One region of the Rhodopseudomonas parapalustris genome, then DNA from elsewhere that is predicted to be linked to it. Evidence: predicted binding sites of a transcription regulator. Region 1 holds the regulator's gene; each other region holds the start of a gene.
The links. The regulator PhoB, encoded in region 1, activates phosphate uptake and scavenging genes when phosphate is short. The targets are predictions, from matches to a motif close to TGTCATNNANCTGTCAT.

Region 2: a site for PhoB is predicted at 2,128-2,144, ahead of M9H71_RS11830 (DUF47 domain-containing protein). Genes of this name have one in related genera too.
Region 3: a site for PhoB is predicted at 2,291-2,307, ahead of phnF (phosphonate metabolism transcriptional regulator PhnF). Genes of this name have one in related genera too.

The regions. Positions count from the first base shown of each region.
Region 1 covers NZ_JAMKBZ010000010.1:131,461-136,115, forward strand. Annotated here, with positions in the region: gene pstC (phosphate ABC transporter permease subunit PstC) at 1-142, shown strand, start outside; gene pstA (phosphate ABC transporter permease PstA) at 144-1,007, shown strand; gene pstB (phosphate ABC transporter ATP-binding protein PstB) at 1,004-1,825, shown strand; gene phoU (phosphate signaling complex protein PhoU) at 1,849-2,565, shown strand; gene phoB (phosphate regulon transcriptional regulator PhoB) at 2,639-3,352, shown strand; gene M9H71_RS11490 (GcrA family cell cycle regulator) at 3,697-4,206, opposite strand.
Region 2 covers NZ_JAMKBZ010000011.1:44,031-48,685, forward strand. Annotated here, with positions in the region: gene M9H71_RS11825 (DUF4407 domain-containing protein) at 1-1,625, opposite strand, end outside; gene M9H71_RS11830 (DUF47 domain-containing protein) at 2,213-2,857, shown strand; gene M9H71_RS11835 (inorganic phosphate transporter) at 2,872-3,882, shown strand; gene sugE (quaternary ammonium compound efflux SMR transporter SugE) at 3,898-4,212, opposite strand; gene M9H71_RS11845 (peptide chain release factor 3) at 4,443-4,655, shown strand, end outside.
Region 3 covers NZ_JAMKBZ010000002.1:212,085-216,739, reverse strand. Annotated here, with positions in the region: gene phnE (phosphonate ABC transporter, permease protein PhnE) at 1-587, shown strand, start outside; gene phnE (phosphonate ABC transporter, permease protein PhnE) at 584-1,450, shown strand; gene phnF (phosphonate metabolism transcriptional regulator PhnF) at 1,524-2,252, opposite strand; gene phnG (phosphonate C-P lyase system protein PhnG) at 2,364-2,837, shown strand; gene phnH (phosphonate C-P lyase system protein PhnH) at 2,840-3,442, shown strand; gene M9H71_RS03070 (carbon-phosphorus lyase complex subunit PhnI) at 3,446-4,543, shown strand; gene M9H71_RS03065 (alpha-D-ribose 1-methylphosphonate 5-phosphate C-P-lyase PhnJ) at 4,540-4,655, shown strand, end outside.

The DNA of each region.
Region 1 (4,655 bases):
CGCCTCCGAATTCGCCGAGAGCGACGGCCTGCATCAATCGGGCCTGATCCTGCTCGGCCTGTTGCTGTTCATTCTGACCTTCCTGGTGCTGGCGGCCGCCCGGCTGCTGCTGCTGCGGCTCGAACTGAAGGCGGGCAAGTAACATGACGCCGATCCACCTCGACAATCCGATCTACAAGCGGCGTCATCGCAACGACGTGGTGATCAAGGTGCTGTGCTCGGCTGCCGCACTGTTCGGCGTCACCTGGCTCGCGCTGATCCTGTTCACGCTGTTCTGGAACGGCCTCGCAGGCCTCAATCTCGAAGTGCTCACCCAGAACACGCCGCCGCCGGGCTCGACCACCGGCGGTCTGCTCAACGCCATCGTCGGCTCGGTTCTGATGACCATTCTTGGCGTCGGAATCGGCGCGCCGCTCGGGCTGTTCGCCGGCACGTATCTGGCCGAATACGGTAAGCACGACAAGCTGACCTCGGTGATCCGCTTCATCAACGACATCCTGCTCAGCGCGCCGTCGATCATCATCGGCCTGTTCATCTACGGCGCGGTGGTGGTGACGATGGGCCGGTTCTCGGCGCTCGCCGGTGCGCTGGCTTTGGCGGTGATCGTGATCCCTGTGGTGGTGCGCACCACCGAGGACATGCTGCTGCTGGTGCCGAGCTCACTGCGCGAAGCCGCCTCCGCGCTCGGTCTGCCGCGCTCGCTGGTGATCCGCCGGATCGCCTATCGGGCGGCGCGCGCCGGTCTGATCACCGGCATCCTGCTGGCGACGGCCCGCGTCGCCGGCGAGACCGCGCCGCTGCTGTTCACCGCGCTCAGCAACCAGTTCTTCAGCTTGGATCTGACCAAGACGATGGCCAACCTGCCGGTTACCATCAACAACTTCGTCCAGAGCCCCTACGCTTACTGGAAGCAGCTCGCCTGGACCGGCGCGCTGCTGATCACCCTCACCGTGCTTGCCCTGAACATTGGCGCGCGCATCATCGGCGCCGAGAGGACCACGAAATGACCGAGATCTCGATCGCCACCAGCGTTCCGTCCGCGATGCCGCTGATCGGCGCCCAGCCGGACGGCCCGGCCAAGGTGACCGTGCGTGACCTCAATTTCTACTACGGCCAGAACCACGCGCTGAAGCACATCAATCTCGCGCTCGCCGCCAACCGGGTCACCGCTTTCATCGGCCCCTCGGGCTGCGGCAAGTCGACTCTGCTGCGCATCTTCAACCGGATGTACGACCTGTATCCGGGACAGCGCGCCGAGGGGCAGGTGCTGCTCGACACCACCAACATTCTCGACCCCAAGCTCGACCTCAACCTGCTCCGCGCCCGGGTCGGCATGGTGTTCCAGAAGCCGACGCCGTTCCCGATGACGATCTACGAGAACATCGCGTTCGGCGTCCGCCTGTACGAGAAGATCTCCAAATCGGAAATGGACGGGCGGGTCGAAAAGGCGCTGCGCGGCGCCGCGCTGTGGAACGAGGTCAAGGACAAGCTCAACGCCTCCGGTCTCAGCCTGTCCGGCGGTCAGCAGCAGCGGCTGTGTATCGCGCGTACCATCGCGGTGCGGCCGGAAGTGATCCTGTTCGACGAGCCGTGCTCGGCGCTCGATCCGATCTCCACCGCCAAGATCGAAGAGCTGATCGACGAGCTGAAGGAGCAGTACACCATCGCGATCGTCACCCACAACATGCAGCAGGCGGCGCGCGTGTCTGAATCGACCGCCTTCATGTATCTGGGCGAGCTGATCGAGTTCGGCCCGACCAACAAGATCTTCACCTCGCCGAGCGATCGGCGCACCCAGGACTACATCACCGGCCGGTTCGGCTGACGCCGCGGGCGAGGAGCACGGATATGGGATTCGAACACACCACCAAGGCGTTCGACGGCGATCTGCAGGAACTCACCCGGCAGGTCGCGGAGATGGGCGGCCTGGCCGAGCGCCAGATCGTCGACTCCGTCGACGCGCTGATCCGGCGCGATGTCGCGCTGGCCTCGCGCGTGGTCGCGGCCGATGCCGAGATTGATCAGATGCAGCGCAATATCGAAGAGCGCGCGGTGCTCACCATCGCCCGACGTCAGCCGATGGCGGTCGACCTGCGCGACATCGTCGGCGCGATGCGGGTCGCCACCGATCTGGAGCGGATCGGCGATCTGTCGAAGAACATCGCCAAGCGTGTCAACGCGATCGACAGCGACTTCCATCCGCTGAAGCTGATCCGCGGCCTCGAGCACATGACCGATCTGGTGCAGTCGCAGGTCAAGGCGGTGCTGGATGCCTACACGGCGCACGACTTGCCGGCCGCGATGGTGGTGTGGAACGGCGACGAGGAAGTCGACGCGATCTGCACGTCGCTGTTCCGGGAACTGCTCACCTACATGATGGAAGACCCGCGGAACATCTCGTTCTGCATCCACCTGATGTTCTGCGCCAAGAACATCGAGCGGATCGGAGATCATGCGACCAACATCGCCGAGACGGTGTTCTACATGATCGAGGGTCAGCAGATCATGGACAAGCGTCCGAAGGGCGATATGACCACCTTCGCGAACGCGACCCCCGGTAACTGACGCAGATCTGGCCGCCGGCCCGCCGGGCCGGCCGCCAGGGGCGTATCGAGACGACACTGAGACGAGGACGACGATGGCTGCGCGCATTCTGGTAGTCGAAGACGAGGAAGCGCTGACGACGCTGCTGCGATACAATCTGGAATCTGAAGGTTACGAGGTCGAAACGGTGGCGCGCGGTGACGACGCCGACACCCGGATGAAGGAACGGATTCCCGACCTGGTAGTCCTGGACTGGATGCTGCCGGGCCTGTCCGGCATCGAACTGTGCCGCCGGCTGCGGGCACGGCCGGAAACCAAGCAACTGCCGATCATCATGCTGACGGCGCGTGGCGAGGAGAGTGAGCGGGTCCGCGGTCTCGCGACCGGCGCCGACGATTACATCGTCAAGCCGTTCTCGGTGCCGGAACTGCTGGCACGGGTGAAGGGCCTGCTGCGCCGCGCAGCGCCCGAGCGGCTTGCTACCGTGCTGGCTTACGGCGACCTCGAACTCGACCGCGACAAGCGTCGGGTGGCGCGTTCAGGCCGGCCGATAGATCTCGGCCCGACCGAATATCGCCTGCTCGAGTTCTTCTTGGAGCATCCGGGCCGGGTGTTCAGCCGCGAGCAGCTGCTCGACGGCGTCTGGGGCCGTGACATCTACATCGACGAGCGCACGGTCGACGTCCACATCGGGCGCCTGCGCAAGCTGCTCAATATCGGCCGCGAGCAGGATCCGATCCGCACCGTCCGCGGCGCCGGCTACGCTCTCGACGACCGCTTCGCCAAGGTGGAAGGCAGCCCATCGTAGTTGTTAGCAGGTTTGCGATGTTGGTGGGCCAAGCGAAGCGTGCCCACCAAAAGGCTCTTTTCAAATCACGATGACCGCGAGCGTGATGTTGTAATCCGTGGGCACGGCGCGACTTTGCCGACCCTACCGCTTTTGCAATCGTTCGGCCGCGGCCTTAGCCCAACATAGCAGCGTCATCCTCCGCGCAAGCGGAGGATTCAGGATTACAGTAAGTGGGCGGGAAGTAACGGACGCTCTGGCATACTGGGCCGCCCGCTTTTGCGGGCGATGACAGTTTGGCAGGGCCGCGCAGCCCTGCGCTGCGCGAGCGCGGTTTGCCGCGGCCTTGGGCTGGCGGCGTCAGTCTAGCGGGTGGTCTTCGGCGCAGCGCGGCGGCGGTCGCCGACCGGCTGATAGGCGATGCGCGAGTGATGCGCGCAGTACGGCAGGCCCGGCAGAGACTTGCCGCCGCAGAAGAAGAATTCCGGGCTCGACGGATCGCCGACCGGCCAGTGGCAGGTGGCTTCGTTGAGTTCGAGCAGCGACAGCCGCTGGTTCATCGGCACCACGTTGTCGAACGTGACCGGATCCGGCTCCGCTTCGACTTCGAAGGCGTGTGCCAAGGCGGTGTTGCCACGGGCCACCGGACGGTTCACCCTCATCATCTGCTGCACCGGACGCGCCTTGCGCGGCCGCGGAGCTGCCGAGGTCGGGCTCTTGGCCCGGCCCGACAGGCCGAGGCGGTGGACCTTGCCGATCACGGCGTTGCGGGTGACGTTACCCAGCTCAGCGGCAATTTGACTCGCCGACAGCCCGCCCTCCCACAATTTCTTCAACTGCTCGACGCGCTCGTCGGTCCAGGTCAATGCCGTCATAGTTCTATCCCTTCCTGCCGCGGGCGCCGAAGGGCGGCGCGGAACCGCGGCTGTGAGGTCGTCAAAATCTCTGCTGTCAGAATCCCTTAGCGCTCGCCGGACGACCCTTGCCGCCCCGGCGTTACGCCTCATCCGAGAACTCGAAATGGATTACAAACCGCGCACGAGATGTCGTACCCGACAGGCAAAAGGCTACAATATGCCGTGACTCGGGCGCAAGAGTCCGACCCGGTGCGTCCACACCTTCTCCTGTGAGTGAGTCCGCGAAGCCACAACAAACTGCAGAAGTAGTGCTTTTCTGGCAGCACTTCGTCGAAGCTCCGTGTTGACAGTGAGTTCGACGCTTCTAAAATAATGCCACGTGCCGCCTGGAAAGGCGGCACGTTTCGTTTCCGGGGTACGTTGTCCCTGACTGCGTTCGTGTCATGCGCGTGACGCGTCCGGCCGGC
Region 2 (4,655 bases), on a different contig from region 1:
TGGCCGAAATCGTCATCATAGCGACCATCGTCCTGCGCGGCGTAGCGGCGCCAGTCGCTGGCGTGGCGATCGTCCCGGCGCCGCATCTGGTCGATCTCGGCTTCGTCGTGACGAGGCCCATAGTCGCGCGATGCGGCCGGAGCATCGTCGTCGCGGCGCGGTTCGGTTCGTGGCTCTGCGGCACGCACCGGCTCTGGTACGGCCGGTTGTGGCTTCGGCACATCCGTTCGAGGCTGTGCGACAGTCACCGGATCGAGCGCCATGGTGGGGAGTGTGATGGCGGCCATTGCAGGCGCGGGGGCGGGGGCCTGCTTCTCGTCTTCGAGGTCTTCGTTGTTCTCGATCCGCTGCCGGGCGCGCTCGACCTGCGCCTGGATCTTGGCGGCGTAGACGCTAGGCGGTGAGAAGAAGATTTTCGCAACCACCGGGACGATCTCCAGGAAGATGATGAAGCATCGCGTCATCCACGAGAACAGCGTCATGGTGGCGCCGTCACGCGGGTCGTTCTTCAATTCCTGATAGGCGGCGATGCGTGTGAGCGGATCGAATTTGTCTTTCTTTTCCTGGAAGTAGGAGTCCGACATCACCTTCTTGCGGAAGTCGGCAACGCTCGCGGTCTTGTCGACTTCGAACTGCTTCAGGTCGGCCCGCGCGGCGTCGATCCGCTGTTGCAGAGCATCGGCGCGGGCCTTGATCGCCGCGCGTTCCTGCTCGCGCCCGGCGAGCGCGTCGGCGGTGACCTTGGCCTGGACCGCACGCAGGTCGTCGCGGCGGGCGTGCAGTTGCGCGATTTCGGCCTCGCGCTCGACGCGCTGGGCCTGAAATGCCTGCCGCTGTTTCTTGGCGAATTCGTAGCGCGGACCGGCGCCCGGACGGCCGGAATTGTTCGGTGCGGCCTTCAGCCCGAATTCCTCGGCGTTCATGTCGGCTGTGTAGCGTTGGATCGTTCTGTCGATCTCGGCGATGTCGGCGCGGATCCGGGCCTCGCGCTCGGTCACCGACCTGATCTGCTGCTCGATATCTTCGGTGCGAGTCTGGGTGGTCGGTTCAGGCTTGGGCTGCTCGGTGAGCGCAGCGCGATGGAGCGCTTCGAGCTGCTCGATATCGGCCTGCCGGCGCCGGGCCTCCGCGTTCAGACCGGCCTCGAAGGTGGCGATCTTGTCGTAGATCGGTTGATTGGCGGCGACCCGGTCGGCCTCGATCTTTTCGTTGATGGTCGAGGAGAAGATCGCCAGTTCCAGGAACATCGCGATCACCCAGGCGAGTCCGAACGACAGCGCCAGACGGATGCCGACGCGGACGAAGCGCCACGCGGTCTGCTTGGCCTCGGCCCTCGACACGATCGGCGAGGTGTTCCACAGCGTGCCTTGATAGAACCAGTCCGACTGGCACAGCGCGCGGTCGAACATCAGCACCGTCAGCGCAATCACCGTGGACACCAGCAGCCGGGTCCAGATGTTGTCGATCATATAGCCGGTGGCGTGAAACGACACGCCGAGCACCACGACGAACGACAGACAGAGCGATGCGCCCAGATGCGTGGCCCACAATTTGTCCGACGCCGGACAGCTTTGCAGGGTCTTGCGATCGACGCCAGCGATGATGCCAAGGACGCGTTGAATCATGGCCGCCCAGTTCTGCGGTGACATGCGCCGCGGTTTGAAGTGACAAGTCGGCCGAGTCTAACAGAGCGTAAACAAATTCAATACGAGTTGCGCTTCGCGGGCCAATTCAACCGGTTCGGATTTTGTCTGAACAGTCGCTGCTAAGTGTTGGTGATCGATTGGAAACTTGCTGAGTTGGTGGAGCGGCGAGGGGGCTCGTTCCGTCCTCATTAATTTGTCGGCGCAGCGGCTTCGGCCGTGCTCATCCCGTCCTCGATTACCACTCGGAATCGTGGGTGCGGCGTTCGATTTCACTTCAAGCGCTTCAAGTGATTCGCGAGCGGGCGAGGGAGATGACGACGGCAAGCCGGCTCTCCAAACCGTTGCGCCATCAATTCTGTGGACGGACCAGCGGTGCGATCGACGCGCTGCGGCTGGCTAAAGCCGGCTCCGACGAGCGCGGCGCGGAGCCGTCCCGCGCGATCCGGAATCCACGGTTGCCTGACCGCCTCCGAAGTGTTTTATGACGCCGGTGTGACGCGGCCGGGCGCCCCCGGCGTCGGAGGCCGATCCTTCGAACCCGCGTCACGTCAACCGGATAGCTCCCGATGCTACGATACTTTCGAGCCTTTCTGCCCAAGGAAGAGAGGTTCTTCGACCTGTTCGCCCAGCACACTCATACCGTCGTGCAGGGCGCCCAGGCGCTGCAGGACATGCTGCGCGGCGGTGACGAAACTCTGGTGCACTGCCAGCGCGTCAGCCATTTCGAATCCGAGGCCGATAACGTCACCCGCGAGGTGCTGACCGCGGTGCGCCGCACCTTCATCACCCCGTTCGACCGGGTCGACATCAAGAACTTGATCACCTCGATGGACGATGCCATCGACCAGATGCAGCAGACCGCCAAGGCGGTGATCCTGTTCGAGGTTCGGGAATTCGAGCCGCCGATGCGCGAGATCGGGGCGCTGCTGGTCGAAAGCGCCAATCTGGTCGGGCGGGCCGTGCCGCTGATGCAATCGATCGGTCCGAACCTGCAGATGCTGACGGCGATGACCGAGGAGATCACCAAGCTGGAAGGCCGGGTCGACGATCTGCACGACATCGGGCTGAAGGAACTGTTCCTCAAGCACCGTCACGCCAACACCATGGATTACATCGTCGGCGCCGAGATCTACGACCATCTCGAAAAGGTCGCCGACCGGTTCGACGACGTCGCCAACGAGATCAATTCCATCGTCATCGAGCAGGTCTAGGGCAGGGGCCGGCCGTGGACGCTTCGCTCGGGCTGCCCATCCTGGTCGGGTTGATCGCCGTCGCACTGCTGTTCGATTTTCTGAACGGCCTGCACGACGCCGCCAATTCGATCGCCACCATCGTCTCGACCCGGGTGCTGCGACCGCAATATGCGGTGCTGTGGGCGGCCTCGTTCAATTTCATCGCCTTCATGGTGTTCGGCCTGCACGTCGCCAACACCATCGGCACCGGCATCATCGAACCCGACGTGATCGACGCCGCTGTGATCTTCGCGGCGCTGACCGGCGCGATCGTCTGGAACCTGGTGACCTGGGGGCTCGGCATCCCGTCGAGTTCGTCGCATGCGCTGATCGGCGGCCTGCTCGGCGCCGGCCTTGCCAAGGCCGGGCTGTCGGCCGCGGTGTGGAGCGGCCTGACCAAGGCGCTGCTGGCGATCGTGCTGTCGCCGCTGGTCGGCTTCTTGTTGGCGCTGGTGCTGGTCGCGATCGTGTCGTGGGCGTCGGTGCGGTCGACACCGTTCGCGGTCGATCGCGCCTTCCGCATCCTGCAGTTCGCCTCCGCCTCGCTGTATTCGCTCGGCCACGGCGGCAATGACGCCCAGAAGACCATGGGCATCATCGCGGTGCTGCTCTACTCGCAGGGCTATCTCGGCGGCGAGTTCTCGGTACCGTTCTGGGTGGTGCTGTCGTGCCAGGCGGCGATGGCGCTCGGCACGCTGATGGGCGGCTGGCGGATCGTCCGCACCATGGGGCTGCGCATCACCAAGCTGACGCCGATGCAGGGCTTCTGCGCCGAAACCGGCGGCGCAGCCACGCTGTTCATGGCGACCTTCCTCGGCGTGCCGGTGTCGACCACCCACACCATCACCGGCGCCATCGTCGGCGTCGGTGCGGCGCGGCGGATGTCGGCGGTGCGCTGGAACGTGGCGAGTTCGATCGTCTACGCCTGGGTGATCACGATCCCGGCCTCGGCGATCGTCGCCGCCCTGGCGTATTGGGGAACCAAGCTGCTGCCGACGTTCTGACGGGCCGGCCCGCTGTCAGCCCACCAGCTTCAGCCCGACGATGCCGGCGACGATCAGGCCGATGCAGGCGAGGCGGCCGACTGTGGCCGGATCGCCGAACAGCGCGATGCCGAGCGCCGCGGTGCCGACCGCGCCGATGCCGCTCCACACCGCATAGGCGGTGCCGATCGGCAGTGTCTTCAGGGCGAGCCCGAGCAGGGCGACGCTGGCGACCATCGCCGACACGGTCAGGGCCGTCGGCACCAAGCGGGTGAAGCCTTCGGTGTATTTCAGGCCGAGCGCCCAGCCGATCTCCATCAGACCGGCGACGAACAGATAGAACCAAGCCATAGCGGCCTCCTTGCGCACGTCCGGGCAAATTTCATGAAGCCATCCAGCGGGATGGCGCGCCGGCGCAATGCGCGGTCTTGGCGGAGGCCGGGTCGTCCCGGCCGAAAAGGTGATTTTGAGGTCGTCCTCGATCCCCTATATGAGGGAGGCCGTTCCGCCGTGCAACTGCCGGCGCTGCGTCCCGCCGGAAGCCCTTGATCGCGCCGGCTTTCCCTGCCACAGGCTGATGAATGTCCGACACCGCTGTTCCGGCCGACGCGCCGTCCTCGACCCCGTTTTCGCTCGCCCACGAAGTGGCGCGGCGGCGCACCTTTGCGATCATTTCGCATCCTGACGCCGGCAAGACCACGCTGACCGAAAAGCTGCTGCTGTTCGGCGGCGCCATCAATCTCGCCGGCCAAGTCAAGGCCAAGGGCGAGCGCCGCAACACCCGCTCGGACTGG
Region 3 (4,655 bases), on a different contig from region 1:
ACACCATCCTGATCGCCTATGTGGGCACGCTGCTCGGCGCGCTGGCCGGCTTCGCGCTGTGCTTTCTGGCCTCGGCCAATCTGGTGCGCTCGCGTGCGATCGTGTTCATCACCCGCCGCTTCCTGGAGTTCTGCCGCACCGTTCCGGACATCGTGTTCGCGCTGGTGTTCGTGCTGGCGTTCGGGCTCGGCCCGCTACCGGGCGTGCTGGCGATCACGATCCACACCGCGGGCGCGCTCGGCAAGCTGTTCGCCGAGGTGGTCGAGAACATCGACGACAAGCCGCTGGAAGGCGTGGTGTCGGCCGGCGGCGACTGGCTGGAGAAGGTGCGGTTCGCGGTGGTGCCGCAGGTGCTGTCGAATTTCGTCAGCTACGCGCTGCTGCGGTTCGAGATCAACGTCCGCGGCGCGGCCGTGATGGGTTTCGTCGGCGCTGGCGGCATCGGCCAGGATCTGATCGAGGCGGTGCGCAAGTTCTACTACACCGACGTCAGCGCGATCCTGCTGCTGATCATCGTCACCGTGATGCTGATCGACTATTTCACCGAAGGCGTGCGTCGACGCCTGATCGGTCAGGAGCAACGATGAGCGTGCCCCGCCGCACCCTGAGCTTCGGCGACGAGGCCGGTATCGTCGCGCGCTTCCCCGAGCAGTTCCGGCCCAATTGGATCAGGCGCGGCAAGCTGATCGGCGGCCTGACGCTGGCGGCGGCGCTGTTCGTGTTCGGCCTGATCCGGCTCGATATCCCGTTCGACCGGCTGCTCAGCGGCGTCAGCCGATTGATCGAATTTGTCGGCCTGATGCTGCCGCCAGATCCGGGCTCGTGGCAGCTCGCGCAGGTCTATCTGCACGCGATGGGCGAAACGCTGGCGATCGCGTTTCTCGGCACGCTCGGCGGCGCGCTGCTGGCATTCCCGGTGTCGTTCCTGGCGGCCCGCAACGTGCTGCGGATCCGCCCGCTGCAACTGCTGACCCGGCGGCTGCTCGACATGGTGCGCGGCGTCGATACGCTGATCTGGGCGCTGATCTGGGTCGGCGTCGTCGGGCTCGGACCATTCGCCGGGATACTCGCGGTGATGTGCTCGGACTTCGGCAATTTCGGCAAGCTGTTCTCCGAAGCCTTCGAGGCCGCCGACAACAAGCCGATCGAAGGCGTCAAGGCCACCGGCGGCTCGCACGTCCACAGCGTGAGGTTCGGCCTGCTGCCGCAGGTGGTGCCGATCCTGGCGAGCCAGGTGCTGTACTTCTTCGAATCCAACACCCGCTCGGCGACCATCATCGGTATCGTCGGTGCCGGCGGCATCGGCCTGCAGCTCACTGAGCAGATCCGGGTGCTGGAATGGCAGAAAGTGTCGTTTCTGATCCTGATGATCCTGATCACCGTCGCGTCGATCGACTGGATCTCCAGCAAGCTGCGCTTCGCGATCATCGGGCGGAAGGCGGTCGCTTAAGGCGCAGCGGTCATCGCGCTCTCAACCGTCATCCTCCGCGCAAGCGGGCGATGACGTGAGCGCAGGGCGCACGCTAATCCGGCTCGATCACGAACTCGACCCGCTCTGCCGCAAAGCGTGCACGGGTGGTGAGCAGCGGGGTGCCGTCGGCGGCGACGTCGATGCTCTCTACCACCAACACCGGGCGCCCGGCGGGCAGATCGAGCCGCGCAGCATCGGACGCATCCACCATCGAGGCGGTGATCCGGGTCGACAGCCGGCGATAGTCACTGACGCCATAATGCGCCAGCACCTTGGTCATCGAGCGTTTCGCCGCGAACACCTTGGGCGCATCGGGAAATCGCACCGCCGACAGCCAGGTCGTGCCGCGGCTGATCGGCACGCCGTCCGCCGATCGCAGCGCCTCGATGCGGAAGAGGGGCGCGCCGATATCGAGATCGAGTTGGCCGGCCAGCGCGCCAGTCGCCGCCTCACGCTCCGCGGCAATCAGCTGCCCGCGCGGTTCGCGCCCCCCCGCGTTGATGATCTCGGAAAATCGCGTCCGCGTGCGCAACGGATAGGCAATGCGCTGACTGCGCACGAAAGTGCCGCTGCCGCGCTCGGCGCGGACCAAGCCGCGCTCGGCCAGCGCCGCCAGCGCGCGGCGCACAGTATGACGGTTGACCCCGTAGTTCTCGGCAATCTCGGTCTCGCCCGGCAGCTTGCCGCCGGGCAGATAGCGGCCGTCGGCGATCGCCAGCTCGATGCCGTCGGCGACCCGACGCCAGAGCGCTAAGCCTGAGGATAAAGCCTCGGCACTCATGACAGGAACGCTTTCGTGATCATGGCCACGGAATTCGACGTCATCGAGTTTTCATATTGTGCCTCTATCAAGTTGTCTATTAACATATACAACTTGAACTGGGCAATGGCGATGCACGCCGAAACCACAAACCTCCCCGAACAAACCGCAATCGCGCGCCGGCGCGCCGCGATGGCGGTGCTGGCCGCATCCGAGACCGCCGCGATCGGCGCGCACCTCGACGCGCTGGCGCCGCCGGCATTCACGCTGCTGCGCGAGCCGGAACAGGGACTGGTGATGCTGCGCGGCCGGATCGGCGGCGATGGCTCCGCCTTCAATGTCGGCGAGGCGACGGTGTCGCGCGCTGCGGTTCGGCTCGCCAGCGGAGAGGTCGGGTACGGCTACACGCTGGGCCGCGATCGCACTAAGGCCCGGCTGATCGCGCTGTGCGACGCGCTGCTGCAATCGGCAGACTATGCGGCCACCGTCGAGGCCGAGGTGATCGCGCCGCTGCGCACCGAAGTCGAAGCCGCACGCGCAGAAAAGGCCGCCCAGACGGCTGCCACCAAGGTCGATTTCTACACGCTGGTGCGAGGCGAGGGCTGACCATGACCACCACCGAACTCGCCGCCGGCTTTGCCGACAAGGTACTGGGGGCGCAATCGACCTTCCGCGCCGTGATGGAAGCGATGGCGCGGCCCGGCCGCATCCAACGCATCAGCGTCGAGGCCGGCACACCGGCGCCGCTGATGCACGCCAGCGCCGCGCTGGCGCTGACCCTGTTCGACCACGACACTCCGATCTGGCTCGACGACGCTATTGCGGCGGACGGCACAGTCGCGCAATGGCTGAAGTTTCACACCGGTGCGCCGCTGACCGACGATCCTTCTACCGCGGCGTTCGCGCTGATCGGTGACGGCAACGCCTTGCCGCCGATCGACCGCTTCGCACTCGGCAGCGCCGAATATCCGGACCGTTCGACAACGCTGATCATTCAGGTGCCTACCCTCGGCGCCGGCGCCAGCTTCCGGCTGCGCGGCCCCGGCATCGACGGTGAAACGCTGCTGCAGGCGACGCTGTCGCCAGCCGATTTGTTCGATCGCCTCGGCATCAACGCGGCACTGTTTCCGCGCGGCCTCGACGTGGTGCTGGTGAGCGGCGATCAGGTGGTGGCGATCCCGCGCACCACGCGCCTCAGCCAAGGGAGCTGACCGATGTATGTCGCAGTCAAAGGCGGCGAACGCGCCATCGACAATGCCCACCGGCTGCTCGCCGATGCCCGCCGCGGCAACCGCGACGTGCCGGAGCTGACGCTCGACCAGATTTCCGAGCAGCTTGCGCTCGGCGTCGACCGGGTGATGAGCGAGGGCTCGCTGTACGACCGCGACCTCGCGGCACTGGCGATCAAGCAGGCGCGCGGCGACCTGATCGAAGCGATCTTCCTGGTGCGGGCATTTCGCGCCACGCTGCCGCGGTTCGGCGCGTCGGAGCCGGTCGACACCGGCGCGATGGCGGTGCGGCGGCGGATCTCCTCGACCTTCAAGGATATTCCCGGCGGCCAGATCCTCGGCCCGACCTTCGACTACACCCACCGGCTGCTCGACCCGCAGCTCGCAAGCGGCGGCGATCCGGCCGAGCCGGAGATGGCCGAGGCGAGCGACGCCCCGACACCGCGCGTCACCGATATCCTGCGCCAGGACGGCCTGATCGAAGAGTCGCCGATTGCCGCGGACGACGCAGCCGTGGGCGACCTCACCCGCGAGCCGCTGAATTTTCCGGCCGATCGCGACCTGCGGCTGCAGAATCTCGCCCGCGCCGACGAGGGCTTTCTGCTGGCGCTCGGCTACTCGACCCAGCGCGGCTACGGCCGCAATCATCCGTTCGCCGGCGAGATCCGGTTCGGCGAAGTCGAGGTGTTCTTCGAGGCCGAAGACGCCGGCTTCGCGGTGCCGCTCGGCAGCGTGGCGCTGACCGAGTGCCAGATGGTCAATCAGTTCAAAGGCTCGGCAACCGAGGCGCCGCGTTTCACCCGCGGCTACGGCCTCGCGTTCGGCCAGAGCGAGCGCAAGGCGATGTCGATGGCCCTGGTCGATCGTGCGCTGCGCGCGCAAGAACTCGGCGAGGACGTCAAGGCGCCGGCGCAGGACGAGGAGTTCGTGCTGTCGCATTCCGACAACGTCCAGGCCACCGGCTTCGTCGAGCATCTGAAGCTGCCGCACTACGTCGATTTCCAGTCCGAGCTCGGCCTGCTGCGCAAGCTGCGCGCCGAATTCAACCAGGACCAACCCGAGCTGCGCGAGGCTGCGGAATGACCGAGGCGACCTACAATTTCGCTTATCTCGACGAGCAGACCAAGCGGATGATCCGCCGCGCGATCCTGAAAGGAATCGCGATCCCCGGCTATCAGGTGCCGTTCGCCAGCCG